2 regions of the Kribbella sp. NPDC054772 genome follow, and region 1 is predicted to be linked to the other one. Evidence: riboswitches for the same ligand, from Rfam matches in the RefSeq annotation. Region 1 holds a riboswitch; the other holds the start of a gene.

Region 1 (5,355 bases):
TTTCTCGCTTTGCCGGATATGACCGGGAGCGCTTCCAGTCAGCTCCCGGCGTACAGCGGGAACTTCGAGGCCAGCACCGCGACGCGATCCCGCAGTACGGCGCGACTCTCGGTGTCCCGCGGGCGCAGCAGGGCGGTCGCGATGATGTCTGCGACCTCGCGGAACTCCGGGTCCCCGAAGCCTCGCGCCGCCAGCGCCGGCGTACCGATGCGCAGGCCCGACGACACCATGGGCGGCCGCGGATCGAACGGTACGGCGTTCCGGTTCACCGTGACGCCGATGGAGTGCAGGAGATCCTCGGCCTGCTGTCCGTCGAGCTCGGACCGCCGCAGGTCGACCAGGACCAGGTGCACCTGCGTGCCACCGGTCAGGACCGAGATCCCGGCTGCCTGGACGTCGTCCGCGAGCAGCCGTCCGGCGATCGCCCGCGCGCCGTCGAGCGTTCGGCGCTGCCGCTCGGCGAACTCGTCCGTCGCGGCCAGTTTGAAGGCGACCGCCTTCGCCGCGACAACGTGTTCCAGTGGACCGCCCTGCTGGCCCGGAAAGACCGCGGAATTGAGTTTCTTGGCGAGGTCCGCGCGGTTCGTGAGGATCACTCCGCCGCGCGGACCACCCAGGGTCTTGTGCGTAGTCGTGGTGACGACATCCGCATGCGGTACCGGGCTCGGGTGCAGCCCGGCCGCGACCAGGCCGGCGAAGTGGGCCATGTCCACCATCAGGTACGCGCCCACCAGGTCGGCGATCCGCCGGAAACCGGCGAAATCCAGGTGCAACGGGTACGCCGACCAGCCGGCCACGATCAGCTTCGGCCGGTGCTCGACGGCGAGCCGTTCGACCTCGTCCATGTCGACCCGGAAATCGGTGTCGCGGACGTGGTAGGAAACGACGTCGTACAGCTTTCCGCTGAAGTTCAGCCGCATTCCGTGCGTGAGGTGGCCGCCGTGGGCGAGGTCGAGGCCGAGGATGGTGTCCCCGGGCTCGAGCAGCGCGGCCATGGCCGCGGCGTTCGCCTGGGCGCCCGAGTGCGGCTGGACGTTGGCGAAACCGGCGCCGAACAGACCCTTCACGCGATCGATCGCGAGCTGCTCGATGACGTCGACGTGCTCGCAACCGCCGTAGTACCGGCGGCCGGGGTAGCCCTCGGCGTACTTGTTGGTGAGGACCGACCCCTGCGCCTGCATCACGGCGATCGGCGCGAAGTTCTCGCTGGCGATGAGTTCGAGGGTGTCGCGCTGGCGGCCGAGCTCGGCCTGGATCGCGGCGTGTACCTCGGGATCGGCGTCCGCGAGGTGCTGGTCCAGCAGGCTCATGTCAGGCACCGCCCGTCAGCGCTTCGTAGGCGGTCGCGTCGAGGAGGTCCGGCGTCCCCGAGACCTTCAGGCGGAAGAGCCAGCCGGCCTGGAACGGGTCGGTGTTCAGGACGGACGGGTCGGCGATCACCTCGTGGTTGATCTCGACGACCTCGCCGTCGGCCGGGGCGTTCAGATCGCTCACCGACTTCGTGGACTCGATCTCGCCGCAGGGCGCGCCGGCCCGGACAGTGGCGCCGACGATCGGCAGGTCGACGTACACGACGTCGCCGAGCGCGTCGGCGGCGAACGCGGTGATGCCGACGGTCGCGGTGTCGCCGTCGAGCGTCAGCCATTCGTGGTCGGCGGTGTACTTCAGGTCGGTCGGGACAGGCATGGTGGCTCCTGGGGTCAGCGGCGGTAGAACGGCAGGGTGACGACCTCGACCGGCTCGTGCCGGCCGCGGATGTCGACGAGCAACGGGGTTCCGGGCTGCTCCAGACCGGGGCGGACGTAGGCCATCGCGATCGGGCGGCGCAGGGTCGGCGACGGCGCGCCGCTGGTGATCGTGCCGACGGGTTCACCGCTTGGATCGAGTACGGCGTACCCGGCTCGTGGTGAGCGGCGCGAGTCGGACACCAGGCCGACCAGGATCTGCGTGGAGCCGTCGTCGCGGCGCTGGGCGAGTGCGTCCCGGCCGACGAAACCGTTTTCTTTGCCGAAGGCGACGATCCGGCCGAGTCCGGCCTCGAACGGCGTGGTCGCGGTGCTCAGCTCCTGGCCGTACAGCGGCATCCCCGCTTCGAGCCGGAGCGTGTCCCGGCACGCGAGTCCGGCCGGTCGCGGCCCGCTGGGTACGGCGCTGATCGTGGTCCAGACCCGCTGCGCGTCCGTCGGGCGGCAGTAGATCTCGAAGCCGTCCTCGCCGGTGTACCCGGTGCGGGCGAGCAACACGTTGCGCCCGGCAACGGTGCCGGCGGTGATGGCGTAGTACTTCAGTTGCTGGACCGGGAGTTCCGTGAGCGTTCCGACAACGTTTTCCGAATCCGGACCCTGGACCGCGAGCAGCGCCCAGTCGTCGGACGTGTTCCGTAACTGGCAGTCGTACGACTTGGTGCGTTCCTGGAGCGCCGCGTGGACAGCCGGGACGTTGCCGGCGTTCGCGACGACCAGGAAGTGTTCGTCGGCGAGGCGGTAGACGACGAGGTCGTCGACGATGCCGCCGGACTCGGTGCAGAGCATCGAGTAGCGGGCGCGGCCGACGGCGATCTTCGAAGGGTGCCCGACGAGCGCGTAGTCGAGCGCATGGCCGGCCTGTGGACCGGTCAGTTCGAGCTCGCCCATGTGGCTGAGGTCGAACAAGCCGGACGTGGTGCGGACGGCGTGGTGCTCGGCGACGTCGGAGGTGTAGCGGACCGGCATGGACCAGCCCGCGAAGTCGGTGAAACTCGCGCCGAGCTCTTGGTGCACGGCGTACAGCGGCGTGTGTCGGGACACGATGAGGAGGCTCCCTGGCTTCCGGCGCCACGCAGTGGCACCACCGGTTGGGTGACCTCCCCGCTCTGTCATCGGTACCTGAGAGCTTCACCGCAGAGTGTGCGGCTTGCACCGTGGGTGCAGGACACGACGGTCCTGACTTTCCAGAGGTTGCCTCATCCGGAGCGGTGACTGGGCCTGAGAGTTTCTGGGGAGAGTTGCTCCTCCGGCGCCCCTGCCTTGGTCGGGCAGGGAACTCTTCCGCCCCGGTTCGAACGGCACGATGTGCAATTGTGCGACCGACCGTATGCCGGACCGCCACCCGAGGTCAAACGATCGCGAAACCCGTTCCGGAACGCGCCGGAAACGCTCGAGGAGGGTGTTTCCTGCGCGACACGCGTGGCGTTGACCCGGTGTTCTGAAACGTGTCAATCTTGGGTTCCGAAGCAGCGCCGTTGATGTCGCCACCACAGCGGTATCACGCATTGAAACGTGAGGATCGTCGGATGACGCGGATCGCTTTCCTGCACACCGGGGCCGTGGTGATCCCGACGTTCGCGACGCTGGCCGCGGAGCACCTGCCGGGCGTCGAGGTGCAGAACCTGCTCGACGACAAGATCGTCGCCGACCTCGGACGCGGTGCCGCGGCGGAGCAGGTCGCCCAGCGGCTGGCCGACCTCGGTGACGCGGCCGTCGCGGCCGGCGCGGAGGCCGTGCTCTTCACCTGCTCGTCGATCTCGCAGTACGCCGCTCCGCTCGCCGACCGCATCGGCGTACCGGTGTACCGCGTCGACGAGGCGATGGCGGACGAGGCGGTGCGTGCCGGAAAGCGTGTGACGGTGATCGCGACGCTGCCGACCACCGTCCAGCCGACGGCCGCGCTGCTGCGTGAGCGTGCGCAGCTCCTGGATCAGGACGTCGAGATCACTGAAGTTGTTGTGCCCGGCGCGTTCGAGGCTGCCGTTGCTGGAGATCGTGCCCGTCACGATGCGCTGGTTGCTGCTGCCATCCAGGCGGCCGATGGCGACGTGGTGGTGCTGGCGCAGGCATCCATGGCATCGGCGGCCGAAGGGCTGGACCTCTCCGTCCCGGTCCTCACCAGCCCCGACCGAGGGGTACGCCGGCTCGCGGAAACACTTGCGCACTGACCGGAAACGGTCCCGCGCTAGGAGAACGACGCTGTTAGCGGCGGCGGCTGACGAGGCGTTCGAGGGCTCCGTAGGCGCCTAGGCCGAGGAGGCCGACGGCCAGCAGGAAGAGCACCACCGCGACGGTGATGTTCGTCGGGCGCACCAGAAGGCCGGCGACGAACAGGATCAGCCCGGTGACGGCGAAGGACACGGCCAGGCGGCGGCTCATCGGCTCGAACATCACGAGGGCGATGGTAGCGGGCCGCCCGGTCACCTCTTGACGACCACGCGGACCCTGCGGCATGGTTTACAGCGCTGTATTACAGCGCTGTAAAACCCGAGCAGAGAGTAGGTCGATGCGTCCCGACATCGTCATCGTGATGACCGATCAGCAGCGCGTGGGGCTGACCCGGCGGAGTGGGTATCCGGTGGACACCATGCCCTTCGTCGACGGGCTGGCGGACCGCGGAACGGATTTCCGGAACGCGTACACGGCCGCCCCGGCGTGCGTTCCGGCGCGGACGAGTCTGCTCACCGGACGGTTTCCGAGCGCCCACCAGGTCCGCCAGAACAGCAACGCGCAGTACGCCGCCTTCCAGCAGGACCTGCTCGACGTACTGCGGGGCGCGGACTACCAGCTGCACTTCGCCGGAAAGCCGCACATGCACCGCGGTGACGGGGACTTCGACACCTACGCCGGCCCCTATTTCCACACCCAGGGCCCCGAGCGCAGCGCGGACGAGAAAGCGTTCGACGAGTGGCTCGCGCAGCTCGATCACGGTGTTTCCGACGAGCCGACGCCGTACGACGTGACCTGCCAGCTCCCGTACCGGATCACGTCCGACGCGCTGAAGGCGATCGACGACGCCGACCCGGATCAGCCCGGTCTGTTCTGGGTCTCGTATCCCGAGCCGCACAACCCGTACCAGGTCCCGCAGCCGTACTTCGACCTCGTCGCACCGGAAGACGTTCCGCAACGATCGACCGGTCCCGAAGCGGCCGAGCAGAAAGGCGGAACGTACGCCTGGTTGCGGAAACTCCAGGAGGAAAAACGGCCGGGGTACGACGACAACTGGCGCCGCTACACCGCCAACTATCTCGGGATGTTGCGGCTCCTCGACGACCAGATTCGCCGCCTGCACGACGGTCTCGCGCAGCGGCAACGACCGCGCCTGACGATCGTGCTGGCCGACCACGGTGACTACGTCGGCGAGTACGGCCTGCAACGCAAGGGCGCCGGCCTGTCCGAGTTCCTGATGCGGATCCCGTTCGTCCTCGCCGGCGACGGCGTCGCCGTGCAGCAGCGCGACGAACCGGTCTCGATCGTCGACGTACTCCCGACCGTCTGTGAAGCCGTCGGCGCACCCATCCCCGATGGCGTCCAGGGCCGCAGCCTGCTCCCGCTCGCCCAGGGGGAACCAGCACCCGAGGAGGAGTTCGCCAGCGTCATCGCCGAGCAA
Region 2 (5,355 bases), on a different contig from region 1:
GCGCGACCTGTCCGTCAACACGCGATGGAAGTCCTCAGATACCTCTGAGGACTTCCATCCAACCTCGGGCTACTCGAAGGCCTCTGGGGCGGGGCAGGAGCAGATGAGGTTGCGGTCGCCGAAGGCGCCGTCGATGCGGCGGACCGGGGGCCAGTACTTCGAGGCGCGGTCGACCGAGCGTGGGAAGGCGGCCTCCTCGCGGGTGTAGGCGTGCTCCCACTTGTCGTTGATCACCGACTCGGCGGTGTGCGGCGCGTTCACCAGCGGGTTGTCGGCGGCCGGCCACTCACCTGCGGCGACCCGGTCGATCTCGTGCCGGATCGCGATCATCGCGTCGCAGAAGCGGTCGAGCTCGCCGAGGTCCTCGGACTCGGTCGGCTCGACCATCAGCGTGCCCGCGACCGGGAACGACATCGTCGGCGCGTGGAAGCCGTAGTCGACCAGCCGCTTGGCGACGTCGTCGACCGAGATCCCGGTCTCCTTCGTCATCGGCCGCAGATCGAGGATGCACTCGTGCGCGACCAGCCCGTTCTCGCCCGTGTACAGCACCGGGAACGCGCCCTCGAGCCGCTTCGCCACGTAGTTCGCCGTCAGGACGGCGGCCTTCGTCGCGGCGGTCAGCCCCTCGGCACCCATCATCCGGATGTACGCCCAGGAGATCGCCAGCACACCGGCCGACCCGAACGGCGCCGCGCTGATCGGACCGACACCGGACTCCGGACCGGCCTGGTCGAGCAGCGGGTGGTTCGGCAGGTACGGCGCCAGGTGCGCCGCGACCGCGACGGGACCGACACCCGGACCGCCACCGCCGTGCGGGATGCAGAACGTCTTGTGCAGGTTCAGGTGGCTGACGTCGCCGCCGAACTCACCCGGCTTCGCGAGCCCGAGCAGGGCGTTCAGGTTCGCGCCGTCGACGTACACCTGGCCGCCGTTGTCGTGGACGATCCGGCAGACCTCGCGGACGCTCTCCTCGTACACACCGTGCGTGGACGGGTAGGTGATCATGATCGCCGCGAGCTTGGCGGCGTGCTCGGACGCCTTCGCGCGCAGGTCGTCCAGGTCGATCGTGCCGTCGTCGTTGCCCTTGACAACGACCACCTTCATGCCGGCCATCACCGCGGACGCCGCGTTGGTGCCGTGCGCCGACGCCGGGATCAGGCAGACGTTGCGGTCCGCCGAGCCCTGCGCGTGGTGGTAGCCGCGGATCGCGAGCAGCCCGGCGAGCTCACCCTGGGAGCCGGCGTTCGGCTGGATCGAGACCTTCGCGTAGCCGGTCACCTCGGCCAGCCAGCGCTCCAGCTGGTTGATCAGCTTGACGTACCCGGCCGCGTCCTCGACCGGCGCGAACGGGTGCAGGTCCGCGAACTCCGGCCAGGTGACCGGCTCCATCTCGGTGGTCGCGTTGAGCTTCATCGTGCAGGACCCGAGCGGGATCATGCCGCGGTCGAGCGCGTAGTCCATGTCGGACAGCTTGCGCAGGTACCGCAGCATCGAGGTCTCGGACTGGTGCGTGTTGAACACCGGGTGCGTCAGGTACTCCGACGTCCGCGCGACCGCGATCGCGGGGGCGCCGAGCGTGTCGTCGTACTGGCCGCCGAAGGACTGGCAGACCCGGGTCAGCGTGGCGACGTCGGTCTTCTCGTCGCAGGAGATGCCGACGTGGTCCGCGTCCACGAGTCGCAGCCAGATCCCGTTCTGGCGGGCGGCGTCGACGACGTCGGCGGCCTGCCCCGGGACCCGGGCGAGCACGGTGTCGAAGAAGTCGTCGTGAACGACCTCGATACCGCTCGCGCGCAGCGAGGCGGCGAGCTTGCCGGCGTACGAGTGCACGCGCTCGGCGATCGCGCGCAGACCTTCCGGACCGTGGTAGACGGCGTACATCGACGCGACCACGGCGAGCAGGACCTGCGCCGTACAGATGTTGGACGTCGCCTTCTCGCGGCGGATGTGCTGCTCGCGGGTCTGCAGCGCCAGCCGGTACGCCGGGGCGCCGTCGGAGTCGACCGAGACGCCGACCAGGCGACCGGGCAACGACCGCTCGAGACCGGACCGCACCGACATGAAGCCGGCGTGCGGACCACCGTAGAACAGCGGTACGCCGAAACGCTGCGAGGAACCGATGACGATGTCGGCGCCGGCCTCACCCGGTGCCTCGAGCAACGTCAGCGCGAGCAGGTCGGAGGCCACGGCCACCAACGTGTCGCGCCCGTGCGCCGCCTCGATCAGCGGCTTCAGGTCGCGGACCGCGCCGTCGGACCCCGGGTACTGCACGAGGAGACCGAAGAAGTCACCCTCGGGCAGACCGTCGGTGGTGTCGGCGACGACGACCTCGATGCCGAGCGCCTCGGCCCGGGTCTGGACGACCGCGATGGTCTGCGCGAAGCAGTCCGCGTCGACCAGGAAACGGTCGGACTTGCTCTTCTTGTTCGACCGGTGCGCCAGCGTCATCGCCTCGGCGGCGGCGGTGCCCTCGTCGAGCAGCGACGCGTTCGCGGTCGGCAGACCGGTCAGGTCGGAGACCACGGTCTGGAAGTTCAGCAGCGCCTCGAGCCGGCCCTGGGAGATCTCCGGCTGGTACGGCGTGTACGCGGTGTACCAGGCCGGGTTCTCGACCAGGCGGCGGACGATCACCGACGGCGTGAAGGTGCCGTAGTAGCCCTGGCCGATCATCGAGGTGGCGACGTTGTTGCGGGCCGCGAGCTGGCGGAGCTCGGTGAGCGCGTCGACCTCGGAGGCCGGTTCGGGCAGTCGCAGGGCTTCGGCGGATCGGATCGAGGCGGGGACCGCGGCGTCGACGAGCGCGTCCACGTCGTCGTACCCGAGAAGCTGGACCATCCGGGTGATCTCGTCCGGGCGCGGACCGATGTGACGGTCGGCGAAAGTCGCCGAGAGGTGGGGTGAGTTGTTCATCTAGAGGCTCCGTTGCTGACAGTGCTTCCGGTCGCCTCCCCCTCTGTCACACCCTGCTGTGCAGGTAATACGCTCCAGAGTCGCCTGTGACACTCGGTCCATGGGCCTGAGAGGTTCCGGGGAGGAATTGCCCCTTCGGCGCCCGAACACGGGTCTCTCCCGAGTGTTGTGTACGGCTGTCCCGAGGCTACCAGGAATTGTCGAACAGTTCGGGCAGCAGTCGACGGGCGTCCGGCCGCGCGGCCGCCACCTGCTCCGGCGTCGCCGATTCCATCGGCCACCGCACCCGGGTACCGACGTCGGCCCAGTCCCCCACCGCGGCCAGGAACTTGTCCAGCGCCGGGTTGGCCAGCCCCGCCTTCTGCAGCGGTACGACGTGCTTCGCGAAGAACTCGCCGATCCGACGCTCGACGTCCAGGTCTGTCGCGTACTTCACGGCACCGTTCGGTGAGAGGGCCGCGACGTTGGAGTAGCTACCATGCGCACCGAGTGACGACATACTCGCGAGGAAGTGCCCGGGCACGAAGATCGCCAGACCGGACTTCGTTGCCTCGTCGAACCACGCCTTGTCACCGCCGGCGGTCTTCAGGCCGATGAGACTCGGCACCGCCGCGGCCAGGTCGGCGAGCTGGCGTGGACCGACCTGCGTCTTCGCGTGCGGCGGGTTGTACAGCACGAGCGGGACACCGGCGGCAGCGTCAGCGGTCCGGTGCAGGAAGTCGAGGACCTCGCGCGGGTTCAGCGGGAGCCAGTCCGGGACGATGATCTGGATCGCGCCCGGCTCCAGCGTCGCCGCCCGCCGGACGCGCGCAAGCTGGAGCTGCGCCGACGGGTGACTGGCGCCGATCTGGAACGGCTTGCCGGCCGCGACCAGGATCGTGTTGACCTGGTCGAACTCGTCCTCGGTGAGGGTCTGGAACTCCCCCGCCGTCCCGTGCGCGTAGAGCCCGTCGACAGCAGTCGCGCCCAGAGTCCGAGCTTGCGACTCCAGGCGGGCGAAGTCGATCGAGTCGTCCGCGGTCAGCGGTAACAACAAGGTCGCCCACACACCGCGCAGCGAGTTGGCGGTGAGTGGGCGCACAGGAAGGGCGGAAAAGGGCCGGGTCAGCCGGTCATGCGGGCGCGGCGGCGGGCGGCGAGCTCATCGCCCGCGTGGCCGTCCTCGTCCGACTCGTCGTGACCGTCGGCACGCTCGGTGGGCAGCTCGGACAGCGAACCCTCGACCTCACGCCAGACGCCACCGAGGGCGATACCGAACACGCCCTGGCCGCCGGCCAGCAGATCGATCACCTCGTCGGGCGAGGTACACATGTACACCGACGCGCCGTCGCTCATCAGCGTGATCTGGGTCAGGTCGTCGAAGCCGCGCTTGCTCAGGTGGGCGATCGCGGTCCGGATCTGCTGCAGCGAGATCCCGGCGTCCAGCAGCCGCTTGATCACCTTCAGCAACAGCACGTCCCGGAACCCGTACAGCCGTTGCGTACCGGAGCCGGTCGCCGGGCGCACGGACGGGGACACCAGGCCGGTGCGGGCCCAGTAGTCGAGCTGCCGGTACGTGATCCCGGCCGCAGCGCAGGCCGTCGGCCCCCGGAACCCGACGTCCTCCGGCATCGGCCGCAGGTCGTCGTCGAACAGCAGACCCTGAACGCCGGCAGTGGCAGTGGCCTCCGCCACGGCCTCGGCGTGCGCGTCGGACGCCGACTGCGCCGTCAGATCTGTGTCGCCGGTGCGTGTCACGCCTGAGCCTCCCTGATACCGATTAGAACGAGCCATCTGCGTGGAGTGACAACACTCCACGACTCCTTCACGGTAAGCCGCGGCCTGAACCGGGTCAACGACAACCGCGTCGAGCCGGGAGCGTGTCGCGACTGCAGCACGAATCGTTACCTAGTCGCTCTTGTATCAGAACGAGCACATCGGCGGGTCGCAGTTGACTCCGGACCCGGATCAACTCTTGTCGAAGTCCTCCGGGGTCACCTGGTCCAGGAACTCCCGGAACCGCTCGACCTCCTCTTCCTCCTCCACCTCGTCGGTACCGGACGTCTCGCTCTCCGGCACCGGAATACCGGCCTCGGCGAGGATCTCCTCGGTGCAGAACACCGGTGTCCCGGTCCGCAGCGCCAGCGCGATCGAGTCCGACGGCCGCGCGGAGATCTCGGTCTTGTCGTCGAAGACCAGGATCGCCTCGAACACGCCGTCGGTCAGGTTCACGATCCGGACCTGGCTGAGGGTGTGGCCGAGCACCCGGATGGTCTCGGCGAACAGGTCGTGGGTCAGCGGCCGTGGCGGCTCCATGCCCTGCTGCGCGAACGCGATCGCGCTCGCCTCGGCGGCACCGATCCAGATCGGCAGGTACCGCTCACCTCCGACCTCTCGCAACAGCACGATCGGCTGACTCGAGGGCATCTCCACCCGGACTCCGACCACGTCGACTTCGCGCACACC

Evidence for each region. A riboswitch is a leader RNA that binds a small molecule or an ion and turns the genes downstream of it on or off. The one in region 1 is predicted to bind glycine.
Region 2: it holds a riboswitch for glycine, as region 1 does, so the genes downstream of both, gcvP (aminomethyl-transferring glycine dehydrogenase) here and gcvT (glycine cleavage system aminomethyltransferase GcvT) in region 1, are expected to answer to the same signal.

The regions. Positions count from the first base shown of each region.
Region 1 covers NZ_JBSHBJ010000044.1:50,005-55,359, forward strand. The annotation lists gene glyA (serine hydroxymethyltransferase) at 39-1,310, opposite strand; gene gcvH (glycine cleavage system protein GcvH) at 1,312-1,686, opposite strand; gene gcvT (glycine cleavage system aminomethyltransferase GcvT) at 1,701-2,789, opposite strand; glycine riboswitch at 2,842-2,941, opposite strand; glycine riboswitch at 2,942-3,039, opposite strand; gene ACWGID_RS38265 (aspartate/glutamate racemase family protein) at 3,272-3,913, shown strand; gene ACWGID_RS38270 (hypothetical protein) at 3,948-4,139, opposite strand; gene ACWGID_RS38275 (sulfatase-like hydrolase/transferase) at 4,252-5,355, shown strand, end outside.
Region 2 covers NZ_JBSHBJ010000002.1:44,854-50,208, forward strand. The annotation lists gene ACWGID_RS03075 (hypothetical protein) at 1-48, shown strand, start outside; gene gcvP (aminomethyl-transferring glycine dehydrogenase) at 70-2,910, opposite strand; glycine riboswitch at 2,995-3,082, opposite strand; gene ACWGID_RS03085 (dihydrodipicolinate synthase family protein) at 3,098-3,991, opposite strand; gene ACWGID_RS03090 (MerR family transcriptional regulator) at 4,015-4,683, opposite strand; gene ACWGID_RS03095 (bifunctional nuclease family protein) at 4,858-5,352, opposite strand.